3 regions of the Shewanella sp. 10N.7 genome follow, and region 1 is predicted to be linked to each of the others. Evidence: predicted binding sites of a transcription regulator. Region 1 holds the regulator's gene; each other region holds the start of a gene.
What was found. Region 1 encodes sigma-54, which starts transcription at its own class of promoters, with help from an activator protein. Its sites were predicted from a motif close to GTTGGCACGNNNNTNGNNT; they were not measured.
Positions count from the first base shown of each region.

Region 1 (10,017 bases):
GATACTTTCAAGCTCAGGATCCATAATGGTTCGGATCGTTTCGCTCGGATTACAAGTGAGCAAGTCGGCTAAGCGAACTCCGCCCAATACATGATCGTTTCGATCAACGACATACAAGGTATCAGTCGTATCGGGTAAATTCCCGCGCTGGCGAAGGTAGCGTAATACTACATCAATATTAACGTCTGGTCTGAGGGTGACGGTATCGGTGTTCATGATACTGCCAGCGGTGTCGTCAGGGTATAACAATGCTTGCTCTACACGGTGACGATCTTGGCTGCTCATTGATTGCAGTACTTTTTTATATACTGCGTCAGGAAGGCTTCTTAAGATATAGGCTAAGTCATCGGTATCCATACCAGAGGTAGCTTGTGCGACTTTTTCGGGTGTCATACCGCTGATGAGCGAATCTTTAAGTTCTTCACCAAGATCTTCTAAAATATCACCCGCTTGCTCTTGGTCAATGAGTTGCCATAGAACTTGACGAGTTTTAGGTGGAGAAGATTCAAGGATGAGGGCGACATCTGATGCTGCCATATCATGGAGCATGTTTCTAACATGGACAAACATACCGCTGCCCAAAGCTTGAGTCAGCTGATTTAGGCGCTGTTCGGTAAGCTCGCTGTCGATTACTTCGATACTCATTCGCCACTCCTCAAAAATTCGATTGCCAATATTAACTTAACAGGGTGGAAAGGGAGAAGCAGTTTCTAAGCGTCGTCAAGTTACTGCATAAAAATTAAGCGCTTTATTGATTTTTGTTGGACTTTAAACAGTATAGTGAACAAAACAAACTTGAAGGGAATTAACTGGAGAAAGGGTGGGAATAATTATAAATAGAGAGTTTGTATACCGTTGGGGTTGACTGAGGCAATTGAGATTACAACGGGTTTGATATCAACACTGGTGATTAATGTCGAGATTAGCTTTCTTCATCAAACTTGTCATTGATCAATTTACATACCGCATCTAAAGCGAGTTGAGCATCAGCGCCTTGTGCTTTGACGGTGATGACTTTACCTATGCCACTTTCTAGCATTAATAAGCCTAATACACTGGCAGCGCTAGCCTGCTTTTCACCTTGAATGAGGGTTATGCTTGCTTCAAACTCAGTGGCTAGTATGGCCAGTTTAGTTGCAGCTCTTGCATGGAGTCCAAGTTTGTTACTGATGGTGATATCTTTCGAGATACTCAATTCAGTTGTCACAGTTTGAGTTCTCTATGGCGGGCACTGACTTGATGCTTAGTATTAGAAAATCGTTTTGTTAGTTGATCGGCAATATAAACTGAGCGGTGCTGACCACCTGTACAACCAATCGCGATCGTTAGGTAGCTACGGTTGTTACGCTCAAGGTGCGGCATCCAAGTTTCGAACAAGTTTTCAATTTGCCAAATGAATTTATTCACCAAAGGCTGTCTACCTAAGAATTCCTGCACGGGTAAATCGAGACCTGTTAGAGGTCGTAACTCAGTTTCCCAATGAGGATTTGGTAAAAAGCGTACATCAAACATAAAGTCAGCTTCAGTAGGCATACCATGTTTGAAACCAAAAGATTCAAAGTGGATCACTAATTCTTTATCAATGCTGCCCATTAAGATTTGTCTGACTTGATCGCTTAAGTCATAAATCGTTAGCTGCGAAGTATCAATGTAGTGATCGACCATTTTAGCGATAGGCTCGAGTAAACGGCCTTCTAATTGAATCGCTTCTTGCAGTGAAATTTGGTTTTTTGACAGAGGATGTAAACGGCGGGTTTCACTGTAGCGCTTTAACAGCACTTTATCATTAGAATTTAAAAATAAACTAATGATGGTCGTATCGTTAGAGTCAGACAACAAGGCTATTTGCTCTTCTAGCACTTTGCCTTGCTCTTCAATATTACGAACGTCGACGCTAATCGCGACAAGGTCGTTATTGCCTTTGAGCTGTTCAAGTAAACTACCAATAAGTGGTAAAGGTAGGTTATCAACACAGTAATAACCTAAATCTTCTAATACCCTTAGTGCTACTGATTTACCTGAGCCTGATCGTCCTGATACGATGACAAGTTTCATGCAGTTATAACCTGATAAAGTTCTGTAGCGTCATGACTCTTTCGAAGTCGCTTAAGGATTAATTTATCGCTCAGTTTTTCAGCCATACTCGACAGCGTACTTAAATGCTGTTGGCATTGATCAGAAGGAACTAACAGCGCAAATAATATATCCACGGGTTTCTTGTCGATAGCATCAAACTCAATGCCTTCTTCACACTTGATCAAAATTGCTATCGGTTCTTCGATATCAGTTAATCGACCATGAGGAATCGCAATGCCATTTCCTATACCTGTACTACCCATTTTTTCACGTGCTATTAAACTTTCAAAAATAGCCTGTGAAGATAGGGTTGGGTACTGGGCAGCCATTAAATCGCTGATAAGTTCCAGTACTTTTTTCTTACTGCCCGGCGTGGCGCAGGTAGTGCACGCCGGCTGCAGAATGGTGCGAAGTTCCATCGTTAGTGTTTAATTAACTTCTCTTTGTGTTTAATTACCTGACGATCTAATTTGTCGATCAGGGCGTCAATTGCAACATACATATCAGCGTTCTGTGATACCGCAAAAACTTCACCTCCTTTGAGGTGTAATTTTGCCTCTGCAATTTGTTGCAGCTTTTGAACATTGAGCACAACGTGAACATTATTGATCTGTTCGAAGTGTCGTTCAAGCTTTGAAAACTTAGTTTGTACATACTCACGTAAAGATTGAGTAATTTCCACATGGTGCCCAGTCAGGTTAATTTGCATAGATCATCCTCCAATAACAAAGGCTTATAGGCTTTTGCGTTGGTTTGAGGGAGGGATGAGCATTGCTTCACGATATTTGGCGATCGTACGCCGAGCAACATTGATCCCTTGTTCTGCCAATAGCGTCGCCATTTTACTATCGCTAAGTGGCTTTTGCTGGTTTTCTGCGGCAACAAGCTTTTTAATAAATGCGCGAATTGCAGTAGAAGAACACTCTCCGCCATCATCAGTACTCACATGGCTTGAAAAGAAATATTTTAGTTCAAAAAGTCCCCTAGGGGTGTGCATATACTTTTGTGTCGTGACACGCGAAATCGTCGACTCATGCATTTCAACGGCTTCAGCAATGTCATTAAGTACCATTGGCTTCATTGCTTCTTCGCCAAACTCAAAGAAGCCTTGCTGAAATTGCACAATACAATTAGCCACTTTTAATAGTGTCTCATTACGGCTTTCAATACTCTTGATAAACCATTTTGCTTCTTGCAAATGACCACGGATAAATTGGCTGTCTGATTGGTTTGCTGAGCCTTTTGCCATTGCTGCATATTGCTGATTCACACCAATTTTTGGCATGTTATCTGGATTTAACTCAACGACCCAACGGCCACTCTTTTTAAACACTGTCACATCTGGAATGACATATTCATCTTTAATAGGAGTGATCTGTAACCCTGGACGTGGGTTAAGCGTTTGAATAAATTGAATCGCTTCGCGTAAATCATCTTCTTTAAGCTTGGTTTTACGCATTAATAATCTAAAGTCGCGGCCTGCAATTAAGTCTAGGTGTTCTGCAATCAGTAGCTTAACGTTATCGATACAAGGTATTTCATTAGGGTATTGGCCCAGCTGAATCATCAGGCATTCGCTTAAATCTCTTGCTGCAACGCCTACTGGATCAAAATGCTGAACTCGTTTGAGTACAGCTTCAACTTCATCGAGTTCAATATCTTCTAGGCCTAAAGCTTGCAATATGTCTTCAGTTGTTTGGGTTAAGTAACCACGTTCATCAACGGCATCGATAATCGCTGTGGCAATTACCAGATCGTTTTCAGAAAAAGGGGTGAGATTTTTTTGCCACTCTAAATGCTCATATAAGCCTTCTGTGGTTTCACCCTGAAAAGGCATATCGTCATCACGAGCCACTGCGCCAGAACCTGAACTTGGGGATGCTGTGTAAACTTCATCCCATGTGGTATCCATTGGTAATTCGTCAGGCATGGATTCTTTGGTCAACGATTCAGTGGTGTCTACGGTTGAGGTGTCTTTTTCAACAGTCACTTGGCTGTTATCACTAAAATCAGTATCGGTTTGCTGGGCGTTTTCTTTTACTGGTTCTTTTGCTTTAGCAAACTCATCTTCGAGCTCAAGGAGTGGATTTGAGTCAAGTGCTTGTTGAATTTCTTGCTGTAGCTCCAATGAGGAAAGTTGCAATAAGCGAATGGCTTGTTGCAACTGTGGGGTCATAGTCAGGTGTTGACCCATTTTAAGTTGGAGTGAGGCTTTCATTTACCGCTTATCCCTAATTGAGTTTCATCGTCGCGACTAACAATTGTGTGGGTCTAGCACCTTTTTAAACTGCTTCTAGGCTTAAGCTGAAGCTTGGCTTAAGTTCAGTCTAGAACATTGCACTAAAAAGTGGGACTGATACTGGTCGCGACATGCCATATTGTGCACTAAAGAATGCTAACTATAGCTTGAATTGCTCACCTAAGTATACTGACCTGACTTGCTGATTGTCTAAGATTTCAGCAGGCGTGCCTTCTGCAATTAAATCACCGTGGCTAACAATATACGCGCGCTCACATACATCAAGCGTTTCACGAACATTATGGTCGGTAATGAGTACTCCAAGTCCACGATTTTTTAATTGTTGAATAATTTTCTTGATATCTATCACAGAGATAGGATCGACACCGGCAAAAGGCTCATCTAGCAGAATGAACTTAGGATTTGCCGCTAATGCGCGTGCGATTTCAACACGTCGACGTTCACCACCCGATAATGCCATACCTTGGCTATCGCGAATGTGAGTAATATTAAACTCTTCTAATAAGTGCTCTAACTCTTCGATGCGCTGCTCAGTCGTTAAACTCTTGCGGGTTTGCAACACCGCCATAATATTATCGTGTACGGTTAACTTGCGAAAAATACTGGCTTCTTGTGGTAAATAGCCAATACCTTTGCGTGCACGCAGGTGCATTGGATCTGCCGTGAGGTCGTCAGAATCAATTAATATGCGGCCTTTATCACTTTTAACTAAGCCAACGACCATATAAAAGGTGGTGGTTTTACCTGCACCATTTGGCCCTAATAGCCCAACAATTTGCCCAGTTTTAACGGTAAGACTGACATTTTTGACCACTTGGCGACTTTTGTAGCTTTTAGCCAAGTTTTCAGCTGTTAAGGTAATTTGGGTCATTATTGAGTTTGCTCTAGCGCTGGTGTTTCAGGTAATGCATCTGAAGCTGATTGTTCATCACTTGATGCAGGCTTAGCTATTGAAGGTGTTTCAGCTTCAGTTGCTGCTGCCGAATCCAAACCATTTTCAGTGTTTTCGATAGCGGCATCAGATTGATTTTCAATTAACTTCTCAGCTGTTTCTTCAGGTGCTTGCTCTGTGACTTCTTCTGTTGAAACAGGCTCAGATGAGGCGCTATCTGGTTGCTCTGAAGTGTCTTTCGATTCATTTAAATCAGGGTAGTTTTCAGGCTGGAAAATTGTGATGACTCGGTCTTTTCCGTCGCCAGTACTTTCAGCAATCAATTGCTGTTTTTCAATATTATAACTGATGAGGTTACCGGTAACTTGGCTACCTGCTTGATCAAGTTTAGCGTTACCTTTTAAGGTTAAAATACTGCTGGCTAGCTCATATCTGATTTCATTGGCACTGGCTGTACCAATACGACCATCATCTAACTCTTGCGAGAATGTAGCCGGATTACCAGTGGCAACCATGGTTTTTTGACCACCAGACTCTTCACTAAATGCGCGTAATTCATCTGCATTAATGTTAATCGTGCCTTGGGTGACGTTAACAGGGCCAAAGAAAATAACTTGGTTATTTTTAATGTCTGCTTTTTGGCTCACAGCAGCGACTTTTAGCTCTTGTTGTAGATCGCCTTCTTTAGCGTTAACGCCAGTCATTCCAATTAGGCTTATTCCAACTAGGCTCAACTTTACAAAATGTTGTAGTGAGACAGTAAGGTTATTACTTTGCTTCATACGTTCCTTCTACTTGACTTAAAAGCTCTAATTCTTCGGCATTTAAATCAGCGTAAAGGCCTAAGCCTTGTATATTAAAATCTTGACCTGTGACATATATTTGTCGATCAGACGTCATGATCATAGTGTTCAAATCGAGAGCCAACATAGTGGTTGTCAAAGATTGTACTGGTTCATTGATGTTTATTGCATCAATAATAACATTATTTTGTAGCACTACTTTGCCAGTTTCTTTATTAAGCTTGCCTAAATCAGCAGTTAATTGCCACTCAGCTTCACCATTTTCTGGATAGACAAGATAAACAGGTTCAGTGAACAAGGTTTCATTTGTTTGCTGAAAATGTTCCATGTGTTTTGCTGATACACGACTTTGGACTAAGCCTTGCTCGTTAAATTCAGTACTACGTAGGTCATTAGCTATAAACTCAGGACGAGCAGGATCAGGCAGCTTTGATGCTTCCATCTGGCTGCGCTTGACTTGGACTTGCCAATATAAAATCAGTGCAGCGCCAAAGAAGGCTAAAATGGCCAATGTGGTGCGGCTCATATACTCATTCCATGGGCCGATTCAAATTTGTCTTGGCTAACCAATAGCAGATCAGTTAATTCGCGTAGTGCCCCATTGCCGCCATTTATACTAGTAATCATTTGGCAGTGACGTTTTACAAAAGGGTGACCGTCTGCCACACAAACCGCAAGACCCACTTCTTTCATGACGGGTAAGTCGACCATGTCATCACCTATATAGGCGACTTCATCAGGTTTGACATTATAAATGCTCAGCAAGTCTTTAAACGGGGTAAGTTTATCATCCACGCCTTGATAGATATGGCTGACGCCAAGAGCTGTCATTCTGTTTTCTACAATGGCAGATTTACGGCCTGTGATCACAGCGACTTGAATACCGCTGGTTAAAATTGAGCGGACGCCATAACCATCTCGAGTATGAAATGCTTTGAGTTCTTCACCTGCATTACTTAAGTAGATGCGGCCATCGGAAAAAACGCCGTCAACATCACAGATAAGCAGTTTGATTTTTTTAGCGCGCTGCCAAATGTCATCACTGACAGGGCCATATAAGCCTTGATGAACTTGTGTTTCAGACATATTAAATGACTCCTGCTTTAACCATATCGAGCATGTTTAGTGCGCCAACAGGTTGTTGATCGTTATCAACCACGATTAAGCCGTTAATGCTTTTTTCATCCATAATTTGCAATGCTTGTGCAGCTAAAATATCGGCACTGATGGTAATACAGTTTGGTGTCATGACATCGGCAATGGCTGTGGTACGTAAATTCTTTTCTGCATCAATCACGCGGCGTAAATCCCCGTCAGTAAATATACCCACAAGTTGACCGCCATCATCAGTCACAGCAGTCATGCCTAAACCTTTATTTGAAATTTCATATAAGGACTCAGTGATGCAGACACTGCTGTTAACTATAGGTACATCAGCACCTTGATGCATAACATCTGACACTTTTAACAGTAATTTGCGGCCTAAAGAGCCGCCTGGGTGAGATAAAGCGAAATCATCACGGGTAAAACCCCTTGCTTGAAGCAAAGCGACAGCTAGTGCATCACCCATGACCAATGTTGCAGTTGTGCTTGAAGTGGGTGCGAGTCCTAACGGACAAGCCTCTTCTGGTACTTCAATACAAAGATGCAATTTCGATAAGCGCGCCATATTCGAGTTAGGTTTCCCTGTAACCGCGATAACCGGTACGCCCATTCTTTGAATTACTGGTAGCAAAGTGAGAATTTCGCTTGATTCACCAGAATTTGAAATTGCTAAGACGATATCATTTTTAGCCAAAGCCCCTAAATCGCCATGGCTTGCTTCACCTGGGTGAACAAAAAACGCTGGTGTGCCTGTACTGGCGAGAGTGGCTGAAATCTTGTTACCAATATGGCCCGATTTTCCCATACCCATGACAATGACTTTGCCTTTACATTGCAAAATAAGTTCACAAGCTTGGCCAAACTCATCGGAATCAACATATTGATAGAGGTTATCTAATGCCGTTTTCTCGATATCAATGACCTGGCGGCCCCATTGGCGCAATTGTTTCTGATCTATCATAGGTCTCTCGCTCTGTTCTAACACTAATTAAACATTAGCATTAGTGAGATAAAAGTCTTTATGCCCCGTTATTGAGATTGAAATAAGACAATCTGGTACGCAATAAAGACGACTAATAAAATGACGCCATGCCAGCGAGTTAGCTGCTTTTTGGCGCCACTGGATAAAACGAGTACTGCTAATGCGGTACTGGTACCCAGCACCATATAAAAATCTCGGCTACTTGCTTGCGCATCAATCTCACCTGGAGCGATGAGCCCAGGAATAGCCAATACTGCTAAAATATTAAATAAGTTCGATCCGACAATGTTACCAATGGCGAGATCGTCTTCTTTCTTCAACACCCCAGCAATACATGCAGCAAGCTCAGGTAAACTGGTACCCACTGCAATAATGGTCAATCCGATGACTAAGTCGGAAAGCCCAAATGTCTTGGCAATGCCTACAGCACCAGTCACCATCCAATCGGCAGAAAGCGGCAGTAGGATCATGCCCACAATGATCCAGATAATAGCATGTAATGTGGGTACATTTTTAGGGATCTCTGCATCAGATTCGTCAGATAACGGATCTATTTGCTTATTTCTCATGGCTTGCCAAATGAAATAGCCCATTAATCCAAAAAATGCGACTAATAAAACACCGCCTTCAAAACGAGTTAGCATGCCGTCATGGATGAGGTAACCGGCTAAAACAGTCGCTGCTAGCATTAGCGGTATTTCTCTTTTGAGTGTTTGAGAACTCACTGAAATAGCACCAAGTAGGGCGGTAATACCAAGAATTAAGGTGATGTTAGCAACGTTTGAGCCCAGCACATTACCTACGGCTGTATTGCTCATGCCTTCCATTGATGCTGTGGCTGCGACAAACATTTCGGGTGCTGAACTTCCCATTGCAACAATGGTTAAACCAATCAGCATTGGCGGCAGTCCAAGGTTACGAGCGAAAGCGGCTGCGCCATATACGAAGCGATCTGCGCTCCAAACTAATACGCCTAGGCCAGCGATTAGCATCAAGATATTAAAAAGCATGTTTGTCCAAAAAAAGTGTTGATAGCTATATTTGTGCAGAATTTTAACAAAAATATGAGCAGATGCGATAATTGTTGTGGATTGTAACTCATGGTGATTGATTTGTTGTAGGTTCTTACACAATTTCGTACAATTCAGATCTACATCTTGCGGGCCAGGAAGGCTATTATTTCCTCTATGTCAGATTCAAGTTCATTACAAAATACATCCCCTTTGGTTGAAATTCGTCATATGAAATTCAATCGTGGTTCACGTGTCATCTTTGATGATATTTGTTTGAACATTCCTAAGGGAAAAGTTACCGCAATTATGGGCCCCAGCGGCATCGGTAAAACGACGCTCCTTAAATTAATTGGTGGTCAATTAACCCCAGACAGCGGTGAAGTATTATTCAGTGGTGAAAATATTCACCAACTCAAACGTCAGCAATTATTTGAGCTGCGTAAACGCATGAGCATGCTATTTCAAAGTGGTGCCTTATTCACCGACATGAATGTATTTGATAATGTGGCTTTTGCATTACGTGAGCATTCTGGTTTACCTGAAAGCATTATTCGTAAAGTGGTGATGATGAAGTTGCAAGCGGTGGGATTACGAGGCGCAGCTCAGATGAACCCTAATGAGTTATCGGGCGGTATGCAAAGGCGAGCAGCGTTAGCGAGAGCGATTGCCTTAGAGCCTGAAATGATCCTTTATGATGAGCCATTTGCTGGGCAAGATCCTATTTCAATGGGGATGCTGGTGAAATTAATCGGTGAGCTATCCAGTACCTTAAAACTCACTTCTGTCGTTGTTTCCCACGATGTTGACGCTGTTCTGAGCATTGCTGATTACGTGTACGTGATTGCTGAAAAGAAAGTGATTGCCTCAGGGACTCCCGACGAGCTTAG
Region 1 is NZ_JAJGZS010000025.1:24,092-34,108, forward strand. Features, by position in the region: gene mgtE (magnesium transporter) at 1-645, opposite strand, end outside; gene LMH66_RS15475 (HPr family phosphocarrier protein) at 923-1,195, opposite strand; gene rapZ (RNase adapter RapZ) at 1,204-2,055, opposite strand; gene ptsN (PTS IIA-like nitrogen regulatory protein PtsN) at 2,052-2,495, opposite strand; gene hpf (ribosome hibernation promoting factor) at 2,498-2,785, opposite strand; gene LMH66_RS15495 (RNA polymerase factor sigma-54) at 2,810-4,294, opposite strand; gene lptB (LPS export ABC transporter ATP-binding protein) at 4,476-5,207, opposite strand; partial or broken gene lptA (lipopolysaccharide transport periplasmic protein LptA) at 5,480-5,932, opposite strand; gene lptC (LPS export ABC transporter periplasmic protein LptC) at 5,997-6,557, opposite strand; gene kdsC (3-deoxy-manno-octulosonate-8-phosphatase KdsC) at 6,554-7,117, opposite strand; gene LMH66_RS15520 (KpsF/GutQ family sugar-phosphate isomerase) at 7,119-8,096, opposite strand; gene LMH66_RS15525 (calcium/sodium antiporter) at 8,165-9,127, opposite strand; gene mlaF (phospholipid ABC transporter ATP-binding protein MlaF) at 9,305-10,017, shown strand, end outside.

Region 2 (10,017 bases), on a different contig from region 1:
ACCCTGCTGAATAACTAGTGATTTTTGATAATTAGCAATAGATTCGGGGATATCTTTTAGGTGCTTATAACACTGCGCAATTTCATGATATATGACTGCTAATTGTTTTTTTGAGTCATCGTCGTTGCCAGTAATCAACGGGATAACTTTTTCGAACTGCACAACGGCGTTATTAAACTTTTTCTGTTTATAGTTAAGCTTTCCCGCTGTGGTATAGATATCGACTAACACGCTTGTGTTTTTCGAGCTAAAATCATCTGTAAGCAACTGATTAATAATAACTTCAGCAGCATGGTAATCTTTTTTGGATATCAGTGATTTTACCTTGCTTAGCGCATTGTTAATTTGCTCACTCAGGGGGACTGTGGCTTCTGATGACAATTCTGTTTCGTTGCTTTTCGCTTGAATGTTAGATGCAATCATAGTGAGTGCCAGCGCCACAATCAGAATACTTAAGATCATCCGGTTGGTATTGATATTGGTATTGATATCAAACATATAAGAGTATCTAAAATAAAGTGAACGTAGCACTGATTGTAGTCCTTTTCACTTAAATATAATATTCACTTCATCGTTTTTTTGTAGCGTTTAGATTTTTATGAAAAATAAGAAAATATCATAACCCCCGTTTATCCTATGTTGCCTGATTGAATATCATTTTCTAAGCGTGCAGTGACAAGCTTATCTCTATAAATATATGGTTAATCTACTAAAGATTTATCGTGGCAATATGTGTTCTCGCCCTCAACTAGGTGCATCTGTCACTATGATGGATATCTTTGTCGGTGTCCTATTCATGAAACATCTTTTAGGGAACAATTAAGAAAGCGCTGCTAATCAGTAAACTACCGAAACAAGTAAATCACACTTTTCGGCATACCTTTACAACGCAATAATGACAAAAGGCAGCGGATATTCAACTAGTGCAGGAATTGCTAGGCATTGAGATTTAAAAAACACTAAGCTTTAAACTCATGATATTGGCCGTCATTTCAGACATACCTTAAGCTCTGTAGACAGGTAATTATTCAGACAGCTAGTGTTTTAAAAAAAGATAGTGTTTTTAAAAGATAGTGTTTTAGACAGATAATAATTTGACTCAGTTAAACGCTGTAAAAAAGACGCTACCATTAACTTACTTAATGTAAGCGTCTTAATCAGCGAGTATAGATTCGTGTCACTTAATTAGTCTACGACTCCAATACAGTCTTTAATCGTTTCTGCACCACACCCACTAATAAATCAGGTTGAAACTTAGAGATAAACTCATCACAACCGACCTTTTCGACCATAGCATGGTTAAAGCTGCCGCTAAGTGATGTGTTTAGCGTGATAAATAAGGATGACATCCGCTTATCGGCGCGTATCTCAGAGGTGAGTTTATAGCCATCCATCTCTGGCATTTCAGCATCCGTTATCATCATTAATAACTCAGTTGATACGTCTTTACCTTCATCTGCCCAGCGCTGTAGTAATTGTAGCGCTTGTAATCCATCCGAGGCTTCAATAATCTCAATGCCCAGCTGACTTAGGGTATCTCTAACCTGCTTTCTTGCGGTTGAAGAGTCATCCACAATCAGTATTTTCTTGCCTGGCATTTGGGATGCAAGTTGTTCATCTAACACACCTTCTGAAAGGGTAATGTCATAGTCAATAATTTCGGCAAGTACCTTTTCCACATCAATAATAGAGACTAAACGTTCGACATCATTATCCTGCAACTTGGTAATTGCTGTTAAGTAATTATTAGGGCCTGCTGACTTTGGTGGCGGCATAATGTCGCTCCAAGTCATATTAACAATGTGCTCGACTTTACCGACTAAAAAACCCTGCACGCTGCGGTTATATTCTGTGATAATTAAATTACAATCATCAGACACAGGCATTGGGCTAAACCCAATCGCCCCTCTAAGATTGATCACTGGAATCGACAGTCCGCGAATATTGGCCACACCACTTATATTGGATTTGCTACCGGGAATCGCACTTAACGCGGGTAACTTAACCACTTCTTTTACTTTAAAAACATTAATCGCAAATAATTGAGTTGCATTTATTTTGAACAGTAGTAATTCCAACCGGTTTTCGCCCACTAATTGGGTGCGTTGATCTACAGTATCAAGAACTTTCTTCATTATGGTGTCTCAGTTAACTCAACATCGATTTGGTTAAATTATAATTGATTTAGATAAAAAAACTGTAAAGTTCATCGTAATAAAACAGTCTCGTTCCAAAATTATTTCTATTTAGTGTAAATTTACAACAATCATAATTTTATTAAGATCTTATCGGCACGAAACGCCGTATCATTAGCTATAAATCAACAAGCCGCAGTCAAGGCTTTGAATCATCAGAAAAACATCCCTATAAAGGAAATAAGATGCGCAAAAAAACAGTAAAAATAATCGCTTCTACTTTATTACTTTTATCTACCAGCGCCTGCACTATGCTTGACACCAAAGTGGCTGTTATTGATGACTTTAATCTAGATAATTATCTTGGTACTTGGCATGAAATTGCCAGGTTAGACCATTCGTTTGAAAGAGGCTTAAGCCAAGTTACCGCAACCTACTCTTTAGAAGGCGACAAAGTTGTGGTCATCAATAAAGGGGTTTCTGAACAAAAATCTCGCTGGAAAGAAGCTGAAGGTAAAGCTTACTTTATGGAATCGAATGATATCGCCCGTTTAAAAGTGTCCTTTTTTGGCCCTTTCTATGGCGCTTATCAAGTGCATGATATTACGACTGATGAGCAAGGAAATTACCAAGCCTCACTCGTTATTGGGCCCAATAATGAATATGCCTGGATTTTAGCCCGTAGCACCAGTATTTCTGCCGAAGTAAAGCAACGCTTTGTTGAAAAAATGAATACTTTAGGTATTAAAGAACAAGAATTAATTTGGGTTAAGCAAAACGAGCAATAAATAGTGATCATCACGTGGGACAAGGTCGTATACATACCTGATTTAACAATAAACCTTGTTTCTCACATTGAGTCAATCATCATATTAGGTGCAGTTATGATTTTACCCTTGTTTCCACTGTCAATTTGTCTACTGCCACAAGGCTTTACGCAACTAAGAATTTTTGAGCCTCGCTACAAGCGTTTGGTCACCGAATCTTTAAAGTCTGGTGAAGGATTTGGCTTATGTATGCTCAACAGTAGCAACGAATTGATGCCCATTGGCACTTGGGTACACATCATTGACTTTGAAACATTAGATGATGGCTTGCTAGGGATCAGCATTGAAGGTCGACAACGTTTTAAAGTCAATCAGTTTGACGTTGAAACTGATGGCCTTAAGCGCGGTGATGTTACTTTACTCCCTGATTGGCCAAGCAGTGATTTAATCCCTAATCAGCAATTCCTGAGTGAGTCACTGCTGCAAATTCTTGAGCAATACCCGACTCACTTGTCTCATTATAACAAAGACGACTTTGAAAACATTTCTTGGGTTTGTCAGCGTTGGTTAGAGATTATGCCGATTACGGCTGAAGAAAAGTATCAATGCATCAATAGCCATAACCATGAAATGACCCAAGAGTTGATTACAAGCATCATTAAGTAATGATGCTTGGTTTATTCATCATGCCATGAATACGACATTGACTCATTACCTCACTCCCCTTTTTTCACCCTCCAAAACCCGATTAAGCTCATATCAAAACAAATTCAACAAAGTTTAATAAATTTATGATCTTTTCTATTCTGGTTTGCGTATCAATATTCAAGTCGCATGTTCACCGTTTTAATCAACTCAAAAGAAAAGTGAACATCTGTATTTTTCGAAGTTTATTTATAAGACTTCATTTGTAGACGCGAGTGAAAATAAATGGAAAATTTTCAATCACAAACGCCACAAAATCGTTATGATAAAGGTATGTTATCTAAAAATAATAGTGCCATGACCACAAACGATTCTAGTGACAACGAAGCGCAGTACCTTGCAGAACTTATGATGCAAGTCGCTAATGATCGCAGCAAAGCTGCGTTTGCAAAATTGTTTGCACACTTTTCTCCTAAGATCCGTGCATTCGGTATGCAGAGGTTAAGTCAACAAGGTCTAGCAATGGACTTGGTTCAAGAAACCATGACTCGTGTGTGGACCAAAGCACATCTATACAATGCAGACAAAGCAGCCGTAAGTACCTGGGTGTTTACTGTAATGAGAAATCAGTGCTTTGATATGCTGCGTAAAGTGCAAAATAACCGTGAAGATGCTTATGGTGATGACATTTGGCCTTTATTCGAATCAGATGAAAGCGATGAAACAGATAACGACTTTAAACTTTCAGCGACATTACTCAAACACGTTGATGACTTGCCACCACTTCAAAAACAAGTGGTACAAGGGATCTATATGCAAGAGCTGACTCAACAAGAGCTTGCAGACAAACTTAAAGTGCCCATTGGTACGGTAAAATCAAGATTAAGACTCGGTTTAGAAAAGTTAAAAGGCTTCATGGAGAAACATTATGATTAAGTATCACCCCAATCAGGACTTGTTATCACTCCATGCAAAAGGCGAGCTTCCTTTATCTCTTTCAATTGCTGTTTCAGCCCACTGTGAACTTTGTGCTGAATGTACTGAAAAAGTCACTGCACTAACATTAGCGGCGTCTGATGAAAATTTTGTGATGTCACAGGTATCAACTGATAACACTCAAATGAACGCGGCATTAGATGCAGATCTTGAAGCATTGCTAGCTGATATGATGTCAGACGATAGCGTACTTGATAACGCTCCAGCAGCGACTATAAGTGCTTCAGAAAACATAAGCGCTTCGGCAAATATCAGTACCAATGTTAAAGGGCAGGATTACACCTTACCCCGCGCATTCAGGCAGCAATTGGTTAATCACTGGCAAGGTATTGGCAAAGTCAGTCGTTTACGCTTAGACACTGGTGAAAATCAAGCTCGTGCTAGTTTGCTACACATAGCTGAAAATGGCGAGATACCACAACACAGCCATAAAGGTGAAGAGTTAACCTTGTTGTTAGCTGGCGAGTTTAGTGATGAATACAACACTTACACTGCAGGCGATTTCATTTTACTTAATGGTGAACATGAACACAGCCCTAAAACAGTAGATGGTTGTTTATGTTATACCGTTGTAGATGCACCTTTGTATTTCACCAAAGGCATTAGCAAGTTGCTCAACCCTATCGGTGAGTTGATTTACTAAAGCGAGATAGAACCAGTAATTTTCTTAAATGAATTAAGCACTGTGAGTTATTTACACCAAATCATTTACAGTAAAAAGCACAGCGATAGTTATCGACAAATATAGTGTTTGGTAACTATTGCTGTTGTTTTACATTTTTCGGTGAATTTATCCTCGAAAAAACACTGATTAGTTCACCTTTTAGTCTGAAACTGTTCTATTTTGAAAAAAATGTATTGCTATATAAAAAATATACGCATATTATCCGTTATGTTATTAAGTTAACTTGTATTTATTTGTTTACCCTTCTGTTAGTCATATAACTGCACCAGTAAACCCACACTACAAGTCATTTTGCAAAGTTCAACATTGTCGATAATTGTCATTAGTTTGTCATATGGCTATGTTCAACTATTCAAAGCAAGTATGTTGGCGATTAAAAAAATTAATCAATTTAAGCCTACTTGTAAGTGTAATGAACACAATTAACTTAAGCAGACAAAACTAAACCAATACACAAAGAAACTTACGCAACACAACTGCTTAAGGATATTTATTGTTATTACTTACTCACCATTAGGTGAAATTTTAAACAAGGAGTGTGGCACATGTCATACAACATTAATGGTCACGAAATTACAGTTAACTTCCCTGTAAACTCAATATCATCAAACAAAAACTCAATAGCTTTTACTGACAGCCAAGGTAAAACTAAAACAACTTTTTCAAAGCGCACTGAAGCGTTAAAATTTATGAAATGGTTGATTACGGCTAACAAGTAACACTTTCTATAACGCTTGCGTTATTCATTTGCTCAGTTACTCAATAAACATCGCTTCTCGGTATTTCCTCTCACACATTACCGGACGTTTATTAGAACTGAGCAATATGAAAAGAACCTGCTCTTAAATCACTTCACTACTTACAAAATCACTAACCTGTTCTCAGTATCACTTACCTAGTTTGTCAATTTCCATTTTACGCGCTATATCCCAGTAAAATATAAATAACGATAAATACAAAACCTAAACAGACTTACTTCCTCGTCAGCCTTATTTGAGTGTTACTTTGCCTGATACTTGCGATGGTACCTGGCTAACATGCTTGGATTACCTAACACGCCACCTTGATGCAAATACATTAGCGGCGCAGTGTTATCTATATTATCCACGGTACTTGATTGCGTTAAAAAATGTTCAAGCATAATAAAACCCACTGGATCGTATAGCAGCTCAAATTCAATGCCACTTGCACACACGCGCTGCCACATCTCATAACACTCACGTTTTAACTTTCCAAAGTGATATTTATTGCCATTAGAGATAATACGTGGGTGATGAAGCGCATTTTCGCTTAACTGATTGAACTGCAACCTTAGGTAATCATCACCACCAACGCAGCTGCAAGTCAGTACATTCACTTCTGGTAAAGCTTCATGCTCAAGTCGCTTTATCTTAAAGAAGCGTTGTAAGAATAATGCTGTGGTGCCAGTGCCTGATGGTAAAAATAGGTTTAGGGTTGAATAGTGTTTTTCATGCATCCAGTCGAGAATTTGTTGACCTAGTTGTTCAAGGCCAATAGCGGCATACTCACAGCGACCGCCCTCTGGAATATACAATTCATTATCTAACGCTGAATTGGCAAGCTCTGTCACATAGCTATCAAGGCTTTCAGTGACATGCTCAGGCTTTTCGATGATATTGGCACCATTATCAAGTGCCGCCAAATAATTACCTTGTGGGTTTTGCTGTAAGTAATTGGCGATATGGTCAACATAATAATCCAACTGCCAGCCGCGCATTTTTGCCAACACAGCAAGCGAATGCAAAGAGTTGGCTTGCGCAGAACCATAACCCACCAGCTTAGTGATTTCAGGACATTCTTTTTCAAGAAAATACTGAAACTTGCGGGCTTTGTTGCCACTAAAGTCTGGATGGATCAGGTCGTCACGTTTAACAAATATTTCTCGCTGCGCAAATGTCATGGTCTCGACGGGCGTGGGCGCAAACATAATGATTCACTTATTCAATGATTAAAAACCTTAATGACTATTTTACCTAAAAATTAGTGAGAACCGCTATCTCGAACTTATCCTAGAACGTATTCAATAACATTCCATGAACCTTGTTGGATATATTTGTTTGATAAGGTCAAGCTGCGTAAATGAATAAAACCAATATAAAACAGAAACTAAGATGACTCCTACTTTAAAATATAAGCAATGAAAAATTATTGGCACATTTCTAGCTAAGTAAAAATAAGACTTAGAAAAAAGACTTAATAATTTTATTCATTCGAAACTAAGGGATTATCAATGTCAGTGTTGAGATTAATATTTAATATTGCGTGGTTCATCATGGGCGGGTTTGTAATGGGACTTGCGTGGTGGTTAGCAGGGCTATTATGTTTTATCAGTATTGTTGGTATTCCTTTTGGACGTGCTTGCTTTGTGATTGGCGAAATGGCTTTTTGGCCTTTTGGACAAGAAAATGTCAATCGCAAACATTTATCAGGAATTGAAGACTTTGGTACGGGCCCATTAGGTATGGTCGGTAATGTTATTTGGTTCTTATTCTGTGGTATTTGGTTAGCTATTGGTCACCTTACCCATGCACTGGCTTGTTTTGTGACTATTATCGGTATTCCGTTTGCGATACAACATGTCAAATTAGCACTATTAAGCCTCACGCCTATCGGCCAAACAATTGTAGCTAAAGAGAGTTACTAATCTAGCTAAAAAGAGTGACTAACTGAAACAACACAATGCGGATAGCATCAAGCGTATAGATAGGGCCTGTTGATCTTTCGAGGTTGTTTTTGCAGCGAATTGTTGGTCATTTGTACAAGGCAGAGACTTTGTGGTGTAGTTCTTCATAAAAAGCTTATTCTACATAAAAAGTCGATAACGCAGTAAAAAGGATCAACAGGCCCTAGACACTTACCAAAAAGGAACTCAATTGAGTTCCTTTTTGGTATCCACTTTTATAACTGATATTAATAATAGGAATCGCAATATTAAGACCTTTACTCAAGGGACAATATGTAATCAAACTCTTGCTGAGTGACAGGTTGTACACTAAGTCTTGCTCCCTTGCTGACTAATACCATTTTAGCCAGATTAGGATCTGCTTTTAATTCAGCCAGCGTAATGATGCGTTTAAATTTTGATTTAAAGGTTAAATCTACTGCTACCCAGCGTGGATTATCAATGGAAGATTTAGCATCAAAGTAGGCTGAAGTTTGATCAAAAGCACTTTGGTCAATATAAGGCTCTGATGATACTGTTGCTAAACCCACTATGCCTGGCACTTTACAGCTTGAATGATAAAAAAAGACTGTATCGCCGAGCTTTACTTTATCCCGTAAAAAATTACGAGCTTGATAGTTTCTGATCCCATCCCAAGTTTCTGTTTTATTTTTGCATTGCTGTAAATCATCAATACTGAACTCATCAGGTTCAGATTTCATTAACCAATAAGCCATATCTCGTTCCTATTTTTCTAGCTTTCATCAAACAAAGCGAATTCTTCTAAAATTAAATCTGTGAATAACTGCCCTGCTCTGCCTAATGGTCGCTCAAATGTCGACACTAACTGCGGGGTGAAACGAAAACGATGGCCACCAACAAAGTCAACAATCGCTAACTGAGTGCTGTCGAGCTCTTCAGCAATCAAATATTCAGGCATCCAACCGAAGCCTAATCCTTTCAGTAACGCATTCTTCTTCATGATAAACCCTGATAAATAAAACACTTTATCACCACCAAATTGTAACTCATCACGCTGTTTTGTCGGTGCAGAATCTTCGATGGTCAGTTCAACATGTTGCTGCAATTCAGATAAACTCACCGATGACATGGTGGCTAAAGGATGCTGCGCTGAACACACTAAAATACTGGTCACTGTGGGTAATTGTTTTGCAGAGAAATATGGCGCAGCAACATAATCTTTGACCAACATTAAATCAGCTTTATCACGCTCAAATCGATGCTGTACCCCGCCTAAGAACTCCATATTCAGCTGCACTTTAGTAGGAACATTATTCTCAGACATACGCTTAAGCGCCGTCATGATGGGCTCCATCGGTAAAGCGCCATCAATAACCAACTCAAGCTTTGGCTCCCAGCCTTCACTAAATCGGCTGGCCAAATGTTCAATATTCGATAAATGCTGCAGTAATCGCTGTCCTTCAGCCAAAATGACTTTGCCTTCAGGGGTTAACTCAGCACGGTATTGATCTCGATTAAATAATTGCACCCCTAAATGCTGCTCAAGCTTTTTAACTTGATAGCTTACCGCTGACTGTGCTTTGTGTAATCGCTCTGACGCTTTAGAAAAACTTCCTTCTTCAACAAGCACTTGCAGAACATTAAAGGCTTCTACATCAATTTTCATTTATTACCCTCTCGCAAGCTCTGTCCAATTGCTGTGACACTATTGTAAACAAATCAATACCATCTAAAAATTCGATTAAGTTACGTGGTTTATTATTCTTTTTTTTGTCCATTCTAGCAACTAAATTGATAACTAGATCACAAAGTGTTTAATTTTATTGCGCTAGAAAACACCAACAAAAACAGCGCCAGTATCAAATTAAATACCATTTAAAGAGTAAATTAGCTTAAGGAGTCAGTATGCCTGTATATGTTCAGCAAGGTCAGATACCTGCTAAACGTCATATCGCTTTCGAAAAAGAATCGGGCGAGTTATATCGTGAGGAATTATTTTCAACTCACGGTTTTTCTAATATTTACTCCAACAAATATCATCACAACATGCCAACTAAAGCACTGGCTGTTGCACCTTACTCAGTTGACCATGGTGAAACTTGGCAGGATTCATTAATCCAAAAC
Region 2 is NZ_JAJGZS010000008.1:44,844-54,860, forward strand. Features, by position in the region: gene LMH66_RS06820 (diguanylate cyclase) at 1-531, opposite strand, end outside; gene LMH66_RS06825 (chemotaxis protein CheV) at 1,191-2,135, opposite strand; gene LMH66_RS06830 (lipocalin family protein) at 2,381-2,923, shown strand; gene LMH66_RS06835 (LON peptidase substrate-binding domain-containing protein) at 3,020-3,568, shown strand; gene LMH66_RS06840 (sigma-70 family RNA polymerase sigma factor) at 3,833-4,483, shown strand; gene LMH66_RS06845 (ChrR family anti-sigma-E factor) at 4,476-5,186, shown strand; gene LMH66_RS06850 (hypothetical protein) at 5,774-5,947, shown strand; gene LMH66_RS06855 (1-aminocyclopropane-1-carboxylate deaminase/D-cysteine desulfhydrase) at 6,229-7,176, opposite strand; gene LMH66_RS06860 (YccF domain-containing protein) at 7,480-7,893, shown strand; gene LMH66_RS06865 (EVE domain-containing protein) at 8,190-8,648, opposite strand; gene LMH66_RS06870 (LysR family transcriptional regulator) at 8,666-9,559, opposite strand; gene LMH66_RS06875 (homogentisate 1,2-dioxygenase) at 9,799-10,017, shown strand, end outside.
Region 2: LMH66_RS06860 (YccF domain-containing protein) is a predicted target of sigma-54. The motif match lies at 7,397-7,415, and genes of this name have one in related genera.

Region 3 (10,017 bases), on a different contig from region 1:
TTTATTTAGACCCAGACTTACAAATACTTATCTCGCATGCGTTATCGCAAAATTTAGATCTTGAATCAGTTCGCTCGCGTTTAATTGCCGCTCGTTCAAAGGTTACGGTAACAGGCGCTGCCCTATATCCATCACTAGGGCTTGAAGCAGGCGCTGAGCGCGCTATTGATAGTGCGATTACTAGCACAGATCCTGAGCATGGCAATGAGTTTAATCTTGATGGCACGGTTTCGTGGGAATTAGATATTTGGGGAACCAATAGACGTCGAAGTGAAGCTGAGTACGCAAACTTTTTGTCAGCACAAGATGCGTTAAATCTAGCGGTAATTAGCCTTATTAGTGATGTCGCTAGTCGATATTACGAGTGGCTTGATATCGAGCAGCGTTATCAAATTGCATTAAATACCGTTGAGATTCGTTTAAAAGAGCGTGACTTATCGCGTTTGCGCAAAAAGAACGGGGTGATTTCAGGCTTACAAGTACGCCAAGCTGAAGTCGAATATCAAAGCGCGAAAGTGACCTTGCCAGATTTAGATTTTGAAAGGAAAGCCAAATCTAACCAGCTAAAAATATTACTTGGGGAATTTAATTATCCGTTAGAAGCTAAAACAGGTGATGAGCTACTTGAAGATATAACGTTATTTCCCAATAGCTTTGTGGTTGGCGTGCCATCGCAAATGTTATCTCAACGGCCAGATGTAAAAGCAGCGGAACAAGCATTGATTGCAGCGAATGCGAATGTGGGTGTGGCTAAGACTGCATTTTTCCCACAATTTACGATTAGCGGCAGTTACGGCACTGAAACAGATGACCTCAGCAGCATTTTTGATAGCCAAGGACTAACATGGTCGCTGCTTGGTGGTATTACTGCGCCTATATTTAATGCTGGTAGTATTTCAGCTCAATACGAGATTGCGCAACAAGAATATAAACAGGCAAATCTTGCCTATCGCAGTACGGTACTAAGTGCCTATTTTGAAGTGAATGATGCGATGAATAGTTTCAGGCGCTCAGAACTCGCTATCGAGGCGCAGCAAGATTTAGTCGCAGCTTCAAAAGAATATACTCGCTTAGCCACGTTGAGATATCGAAATGGTGTTTCTAGTTCTTTAGATTTAATGGATGCCCAGCGAAGTTTATTTAATGCCGAGTTGACCCTAAGTCAGGTGAGGCGTGACCGTTTGTTATCAATGATCACCTTATATCGTTCATTAGGTGGTGGGGTGTTAACAGAAGAAGAATTAGCTGATATTTCAAGTTCAAATCAAAGTGACTCTAGTTAGGATTAGACATGAGAATCGTTGAATTGTAATACCTGAACAGACGCTATTCATCATCAGGGCTCGCATTTTAATGCGAGCCCTTTTTTAATTGTAAAATCTGTCCGAACACCGTCTAATTTCAAGGGGGATATATCTATAAAAGGCATCGAAGCCTGCCATCTACCTGCCACTGAATAAAAACATTGTGACATTTAATTGGACTAATTAAATACCGCTTTGTGTAATGATTGTTCTTATCTTGCTGTTTAAGTTGTGAAATTAAACATTAGCAATACATGTTTTTACAAGTGTGAAACAGCGTTCCTATTAAAAGATAAGGGTTTTATATCATTACACGAATATTGGGATCGTGATCCCGATGTTAAATATTCTTCATGGTAGACTCCTGCGCCATTCAAGATGAGATTAATTCCTATTAAGCTTTAATTAAGGTTCGCGATGATGAAGCAGCTTTCAATCAAATTAATTAGCGCCGCCGTAGCCGCAGCGCTTGCGCCACAAGTAATGGCAGAGTCACAGGTTGTATCACAAGAAGAGATTAAACAATCTATCTCAAACTTCCATGAAGTGATTGTTATTTCGGGTTCACGTATCGAGCAAACGCTTGATCAAGTTGCGGGCTCTGTCGTTGTGATTGATGAAGAAGCCATTGCACGTAACATGAGCACTGATTTTTCAACGTTATTCAGAAATGAAGCGGCAGTCGATGTTAAAGGCGGTGCAGGTAAACCAAGCTCGGTGACAATCCGTGGTATTGGTGGTAACCGTGTGATGATGGTGAAAGATGGTGTTCGCGTTAACAACCAATATGCTTCACCATTAGGCCCAGGTGCTGAAGGTACAGGCCGTGGTTTAACTGAAGTTGAAGGCTTAAAACAAGTTGAAGTGTTAAAGGCTGCTGCATCGACCATGTATGGTTCAGACGCGCTTGGCGGTGTAATAGTGATGACATCTAAAGATGCTGATGACTATTTACGTGGTGAAGATTATTACTTCTCAGCGAATGCTGGTTATACCGGCATGAATGATGAGTACAGCGCTGGCTTTACCAGTGCTTTTAGTGCAGGTAACTTTGACAACTTAGTCTCATACCAACGCCGTGAAGGTGAAGAGCAGCAAAACTACTCAGAAACACTCCCTGATAGTGACTTAGTCACAGATAGCTTTCTCATTAAAAGTAAATATCACTTTAATGATGACACTAACCTGCAGTTAACTGTTGATTACATGAACCAGCAGTTAGACCGTTGGGAAAACAGTTTAGATAACGCAAGTTCGATTGATTATGATCGTCAAACCCAGTCACTAAACACGTCATTGCGTCTTCGTTCGACTAAAGACCGTGTTATCCATGACAATGTCGACTTTGTGCTGTACTACGGTAAGACTGACCAAAGTGAAAAGCGTGATTATTACGACGGCGCGCAGGGCGGTGCTCGTGATATTACCGAACACAGAGACTACCAATTTGACGAATACCGTGTTGGTTTCGCCAGCACATTTAGTAAGTCTTTATCGTTAACGGGTCACGATCACAACATCATTTACGGTGTTGATGTTGAGCAGTCAGAAATGAGTCGTCCACGTGATTATCAAGTTTTTGAAGATGGTAATTGGTCACCTTCAGATACTGACACTTTCTCATTCGCTGATACTAAAAGCCTTCGAGTTGGCGCGTTCATTCAAGATGACATCACTTTTTATGATGGCAAGTTAAATGCGATTTTAGGCCTGCGTTATGACTACTTTAAAAACACGCCAGATCAAAACCAAGCTGAAGAAGCGGGTCGTGACCCAGCTGATTTTGAAGAAATGAGCGATGGGTTTTGGTCGCCAAAGCTAGGCCTTGTGTACCACATGACGCCAAACGTTAATGTGTATGCTCAGTACGCGTATGGCTACAAAATGCCAACACCTGATCAAAAATGGGGTGAGCTTGAAGTGAAAGATGGCAAAATGCCATTCCCAGTAATGATCCAAGCCAACTATGATTTAGAGTCTGAATCAAGCCATACCATTGAGCTTGGTTTACGTGGTCATCATGGTGATACTCAATATGAATTCACCACTTTCTACACTCAAGCCAATGACTACATTGATTGGGAATTTGTTGGCTGTGGCGGTCCTTTAGGTTGTGTAATGCCTCGCTCACTTGAATACCAATATATTAACTATGATGAAGTAACCTTATATGGCGCTGAAGCATCATTTAGTCAGTGGTTTACTGATGAGATTGAACTTTGGGGTAATATTGCTTATACCCACGGCGAAGATCAAAACGGTGACTATTTAAATTCAGTCAGTCCGCTTAAAGGCAACGTTGGGGTTAATTATTATACTCATCTTGCCAATACAGAAATGGACTTTGGCTTAACAGTGCGTTTTGCTGACAGTATGGACCGCACAACAGAGTTAGATATTTTCCCACCGATTCCTGGTATGCCAGATATGGGCTTTAACGAAGTATTTAATACTGCTGGTTATGCCGTGGTTGATATCACCGCTAATTTTGTATTGAGTGATAATTGGACACTGCGTTCAGGTGTATTCAACGTACTAGACAAAGAATATATTGATTATGCCGATGTGGCAGGTCAATCTAAGTTCTTGATGTCTAACTTAGGTGTGACTGAAGAAACCTACAGCCAGCCAGGTCGTTATTTCAGTGTGAAAGTGAACTACACCTTCTAAAACGCAGAATTATTGCGGTTTATTGATTGAAAAAAGCCTTAAACTCTTACTGAGTTTAAGGCTTTTTGCTTAATTAGATTAGGCTTTTTGAATCAAATGCTTGTTATTGTTTTATTCCAATTCTTGTTAATGTTAATCAAGGTAACTGCTCAAATCACTACCAACAGGAATAACGACTTCTTGTTGTTTGCCGTGAAATAAGTATGCCTCTTTATCACCCACAAGCGTTAAGGTATCACCACGGCGCCAAAGGGCTGTGCCTTCCTGAATGCCAATCACAGGGGTAATCGGGTCAACTAGAGTGAACTCGAGTAAACGCTGCGCGCGCGTTTCACCATTATGACCAGGTGCTTGGTAATTAGTGTAATGAGGGTTTAATTGGAAAGGCAATAACTTGAGCCCAGTAAAAGATGCTGGTTCAACAATCGGCATATCATTAGTAGTGCGAATACTTAAGCCGGTAATGTTAGATCCTGCGCTCCAACCAATAAAAGGTTTACCATTTGAGACTTGCTCATTGATTAAATGGATAAGGTCGTAGCGGTATAGCTCGTTTAATAATTGGAAAGTATTACCACCACCAACTAAAATACCATCAGCATCTTTTATGGCTTGTTTAGGATCGCTGTATTGATGAATGCTGCTCACATTAATATTAAGTGGAGCTAAGCCTTCTGTGACCATACTAAGGTATTGATCGTAATTAACACTCACGCCGGCATAGGGAATAAAGACCCATTTTTTAGCATGAGTTGTCAAAGGTTTGATGTACTCAATAGCATGGGCTAAATAATCGGTATTGCCTTCACGAGAGCTGCTTAACATCAATGCATTCATAGCCATGTAAAAATCCTTAACTGGTTAATTATTAACTTTTTATTCTTGTATATATCGATATTAACAAAGATTAATCGCTTTCCATAACTTAACTAATGACTTAGGTGTAATTTTAAGATTAGATTAATGCTAGCTACCTAGACTCTGCGGCAAACAAGCGACACATTCAGGTTAGGTAAGGTTTGCTGTGATATTTTTCTATATCGTCGTTAATTAATTTTCAATTTTTAACTTCCTGCCCTTGAAAAACGATTTTTAGGACATATTATGTCATTAAGTGTTCATCAATTGTTTGAATAAGAAATTCGAAAGAGTGTAAACAGTACCGCGATTAACGCGAACTGATTGGTTCAAGCTATTTAAGTGTAAAGTGGCATTTGTGCCAGATAGGAGTTGTAATGTTACGTATTATGTTATTGATTGGAACTAACTTAGCAATCTTGCTAGTGGCTTCAATTGTTATGTCTCTACTTGGTGTCAGTACTTCAAGTATGAGCGGTTTATTAATTTTTGCTGCGATGTTCGGTTTTGGCGGCGCATTCATCAGTTTAGCTATTTCAAAATGGATGGCTAAAAAGACCATGGGTTGTGAAGTCATTACTTCGCCACGTGATAACACTGAGCGCTGGTTGGTTGAGACTGTTGCTCGTCAAGCAGAGCAAGCTGGCATCAAAATGCCTGAAGTGGCGATTTACCAGTCACAGGAAATGAATGCTTTTGCTACTGGCCCGAGTAAAGACAATGCATTAGTCGCGGTAAGTTCAGGCTTACTTTACGGTATGTCTCAAGATGAGATCGAAGGTGTACTTGCTCATGAAGTTAGCCACGTAGCTAACGGTGACATGGTGACACTGACGCTAATTCAAGGTGTTGTGAACACGTTTGTTATTTTTGCTGCCCGTGTGGTTGCTGGCATTGTGAATAATGTTGTTGCTAATAACAGTGAAGATGGTGAAGGCCTAGGCATGTTTGCTTATATGGCCGTTGTATTCGTCATGGACATGTTATTTGGTATTTTAGCATCAATGATCGTGGCTTACTTCTCACGTATTCGTGAATTTAAGGCAGATGAAGGCGCTGCAAAACTAGCTGGTAAGCATAAAATGATTGCTGCATTAGAGCGTTTAAAAACAGGCCCAGAAGCAGGCGCTATGCCAGCACAAATGTCAGCCTTAGGTATTAATGGTAAACGTTCAATGGCTGAGTTCCTAATGAGCCATCCGCCATTAGATAAGCGTATTAGCGCGCTTAAAAACAGTTAATATCTTAATATATCAAAAAAAGGAGCCTGAAGGCTCCTTTTTTATTGCTTTCAATTTGCGCTTGAACGAGTAGAATAATGACCACTTTAATCTTGCGGATACATAAAGTAACGCATATTAAAGGGTTGAGCTGGTTGTTAGGTTTAAGTGGTTGCGCTTGCTGTTGCTAAATCAACCAGTGTTAGCTAAGTTTATAATGAGCAAATAAATGTCGTGCTGATAACCGATATCGAAAAAGTGACTTGATGATTACTTTCTCGATTATCACAAATGGAGGGTACTATAGTGAGCAATAAAATTCTTGTCGCATTGTTTGCAGCAGCTCTTGCTGTATTAACATTGTCATCGAATGCTTTTGCTGCTGATGAAAATCTAGCAGATTTCCACGCCGAAATGGGTGGATGTGAAAGCTGTCATGCTGACGGCGAACCATCAGCTGATGGTGAGTATGAGTTTGAACAATGCCAAAGCTGTCACGGAACACTTGCTGAAATGGATGATAATCACGCACCACATGATGGAATGTTAATGTGTGCCGATTGTCACGCACCTCATGACATGAATGTTGGTGATGTGCCAACATGTGACAGTTGTCATGATGATGGACGTTCTGCTCAGTAAATGAGATGAATCGACTGCTATTTTACATCGGAAACACATATTGCTTATATAAGAGCGCTTGTACAGAACGATGCGAGATAGTGTAAAAAACGCCACAGATGTTGGCGTTTTTTTATGCCTATTAATCTTAAGCTGGTTATTGTGATGAGGTTTTTTGCTCTAGATATGACTAATGCTATGAATTTAACTACCCCTAAAGAGGTATTTAAATTCATTTATTTTCAATAGCTTGCGCAGGTTTGGTGCAAAATAATGCACTTGAGTTGCACACTTCTCGGTACTTCCTAGATTTCCTTTTGTTAAACCACTGTTAAATCATAACCTTAGTAATTGGCACAACTTTTGCGATGTTATTGACATAAAATTTTGTCAGTAAAGGGAAGTTGCATGTCTAATATCCAATCGAGTTGTGCTTATTGTGGAGTAGGCTGTGGCGTTACTGTTTCTTTAAATACAGGCTCGTATAAAACGGGTTTACCTGCTGCTGAGGCGCAAAAATCTGTTGATGAACTATTTGGCGATCAAGCTCACCCTGCCAATAAAGGTCAGCTTTGTGCTAAAGGCGAACGCCTTCTTGAAAGCTTGGTTCAACCTAATACCTTACGTTACCCAAAACTTAAATCGGGTAAACCGACTTCCTGGGATTCAGCGTTAAGCACAATTGCTGAAACATTTACGCAAACCATTGCTGAGCATGGACCTGATTCGGTTGCATTTTATCTGTCAGGACAACTACTCACTGAAGATTATTATGTTGCCAATAAACTCGCTAAAGGATTTATTGGAACTGCAAACGTGGATACTAACTCCCGTTTATGTATGTCTTCTGCAGTGAGTGGCCACATGCGTGCATTTGGCGAAGATGTTGTGCCAGGGTGTTATGAAGATTTTGAATTAGCCGATGTGATTGTGTTAGTTGGCGCTAATAGTGCGTGGACTCATCCTGTATTATTTCAACGCATGATAAAAGCCCGCGAACAGCGGGGCACTAAAATTGTGGTTATCGATCCCGCGAAAACAGCCACCTCTAGTCAAGCTGATTTACATCTCCAAATTACGCCAGGTGTAGACTACAAATTGTTCAATGGTTTATTGCAATTTATCGCGGATAACGATGCGACAGATTCAAATTATGTCGAAGCCCACACACAAGGGTTTGATGAGCTTCTTGCGCACTTGTCAAAAGACAAACTCAGTTATGACATTGACAGTCTCGCTACAGAGTTAGGCCTTACAAGTAGCGAGCTTATTTATTTTTACCAACTCTTTATTGGTAGCGATAAAGTGATGACAGCGAGCTGTCAGGGAGTTAACCAAACACTTTCAGGAACAGATACCACCAATGCGATGATTAACTGTCATTTGGCATTAGGTCATATTGGCCAGCCTGGTAGTGGTTTCTTTTCGCTCACAGGTCAACCTAATGCAATGGGCGGACGTGAGGTTGGCGGGTTAGCCACACAACTTGCTTGTCATATGGGCTTTTCAGATCCAGAACGTGAATTACTCGCAGACTTTTGGCAGGTAAATAATACCAAAAGTGTGATTGCAACAGAAAAGGGCTTAACCGCTGTTGAACTTTTTGATGCGATGACAGAGGGTAAAATTAAAGCGGTATGGGTTATGGGAACAAACCCATTAGTATCTTTACCTAATACTGCAAAAATCAAACAAGCTTTTGATACTTGTCCTTTTGTGGTGGTGTCTGACATTACGCAAGATGCAGCAACGGCTAAGGAAGCTGATATTTTACTTCCTGCGTTAGGTTGGTCAGAAAAATGTGGCACAGTCACCAATAGTGAACGAATGATTACTCGTCAGCGCGGCTTTATTCCAGCTAAAGGAGAAGCCAAAGCAGATTGGTGGGCATTGGCTGAAGTCGGTAAATTAATGGGTTTTGAAAGCGCATTTGAATTTAGCAATAGTGCTGCTGTATTTAAAGAATTTGCGCAATTATCAAAAACAGTCAAAGCTCGCTTTCCTGAAAAACAATTTGATTTAACAGGCATGAGCGAATTAACCGATGCACAGTATGATGCATTATTGCCAACCCAATGGCCTATATCAACGCCATCACAGCTTGGGCAATCCAATCAAAGGGTCTTTCAAACTGGGACATTTTCAACCGCCAGCAATAAAGCACAATTTATCGCTACCAATGACAATCAATCTACAGAAATAGTCAGTAAACATCAGGTTAAGCTGAATAGTGGTCGTAGCCGTGACCAATGGCATACCATGACTCGTACGGGGCATATAGCCAGTTTACGTGCTAGCATTCCTGAGCCATTTATTGCAATACATCCAGTTAAACTTCAAGAGCTTAACTTATCTGAAGGTGACTTAATCAACTTTAATGACAGCAATAAACATGCTTCAGCAAGGGTGATAACTGATGATAACCAAGCACCTGAAATTGCCTTTATGCCAATGCATTGGTCTTCACAGTTTTCAATTGGCCTAGGCGTGAATCAAGCATTATCCAGTGCTTACGATCCTGTTTCAAAGCAACCCGCATTTAAATGTCAAACCGTCTCTATATCAAAAGTTGAAACAGCTTTACAGGGGGTTATTTTGGGTGAGCATGACCCAGCGTTTAAAGGTGCATGTTGGAATGTTCAGCATACGCTTTCAACTGGGGAGTGTTACCACATTGCGTTTGCTGATGCTGAACAAGGTTTTGCATTCCAATCAACTGCTTATTCACTAAAGTGGACGGTTAGCTTAATTAGCCAGCAACTTATTCATGTTCAATGCAACATCAATAAAGGCCTGCTGGTATCACTTAAATTATTAAGTAAAACCCAAGTTGAGGTGGCATTAGAACCCTTGCATTTGTTAATTGGCAAAGAAGTGGATACAGGATTAATGCAGCAGTTACATCAGTTAATTAGAGCAGGTAACAGCCCATTAATTTGCGCTTGTACAGGTGTAACTGAAGCAAAGATTCAAGATGCAATGCTGCAAAAGCTCGACAATATGGTGTTCAGTAAACGCAGCTCAGAAGTTAATGCAGCGATTAACCAAGATGATTTTGATACGGCGCTTAATGAGACTCAATCTGCACTTGGCTGCGGTAAGCAGTGCGGAAGTTGCCACAGTGAAGTTGTGCAATGTGCCAGTGATATTTGGTTGATTGGCCTTGAAGATATGGGTTTAGAAACTGCAGCGCTGAGCAATCAAGATACTGACGGCAAACAAAAGCAACGTAAATCAACACAAGAGGAGGTGGCGTGATGAGCCATTCATTTAATCAGTTAGTGAACTTTAACCAGGCTATCACTTCTGTTAACGAATCGAGTGCTAACACCTTAGGCGCTGGC
Region 3 is NZ_JAJGZS010000002.1:36,610-46,626, reverse strand. Features, by position in the region: gene LMH66_RS02195 (efflux transporter outer membrane subunit) at 1-1,283, shown strand, start outside; gene LMH66_RS02190 (TonB-dependent hemoglobin/transferrin/lactoferrin family receptor) at 1,725-3,974, shown strand; gene pepE (dipeptidase PepE) at 4,107-4,817, opposite strand; gene htpX (protease HtpX) at 5,210-6,073, shown strand; gene cctA (tetraheme c-type cytochrome CctA) at 6,359-6,694, shown strand; gene LMH66_RS02170 (nitrate reductase) at 7,082-9,931, shown strand; gene cobA (uroporphyrinogen-III C-methyltransferase) at 9,931-10,017, shown strand, end outside.
Region 3: LMH66_RS02170 (nitrate reductase) is a predicted target of sigma-54. The motif match lies at 7,024-7,042, and genes of this name have one in related genera.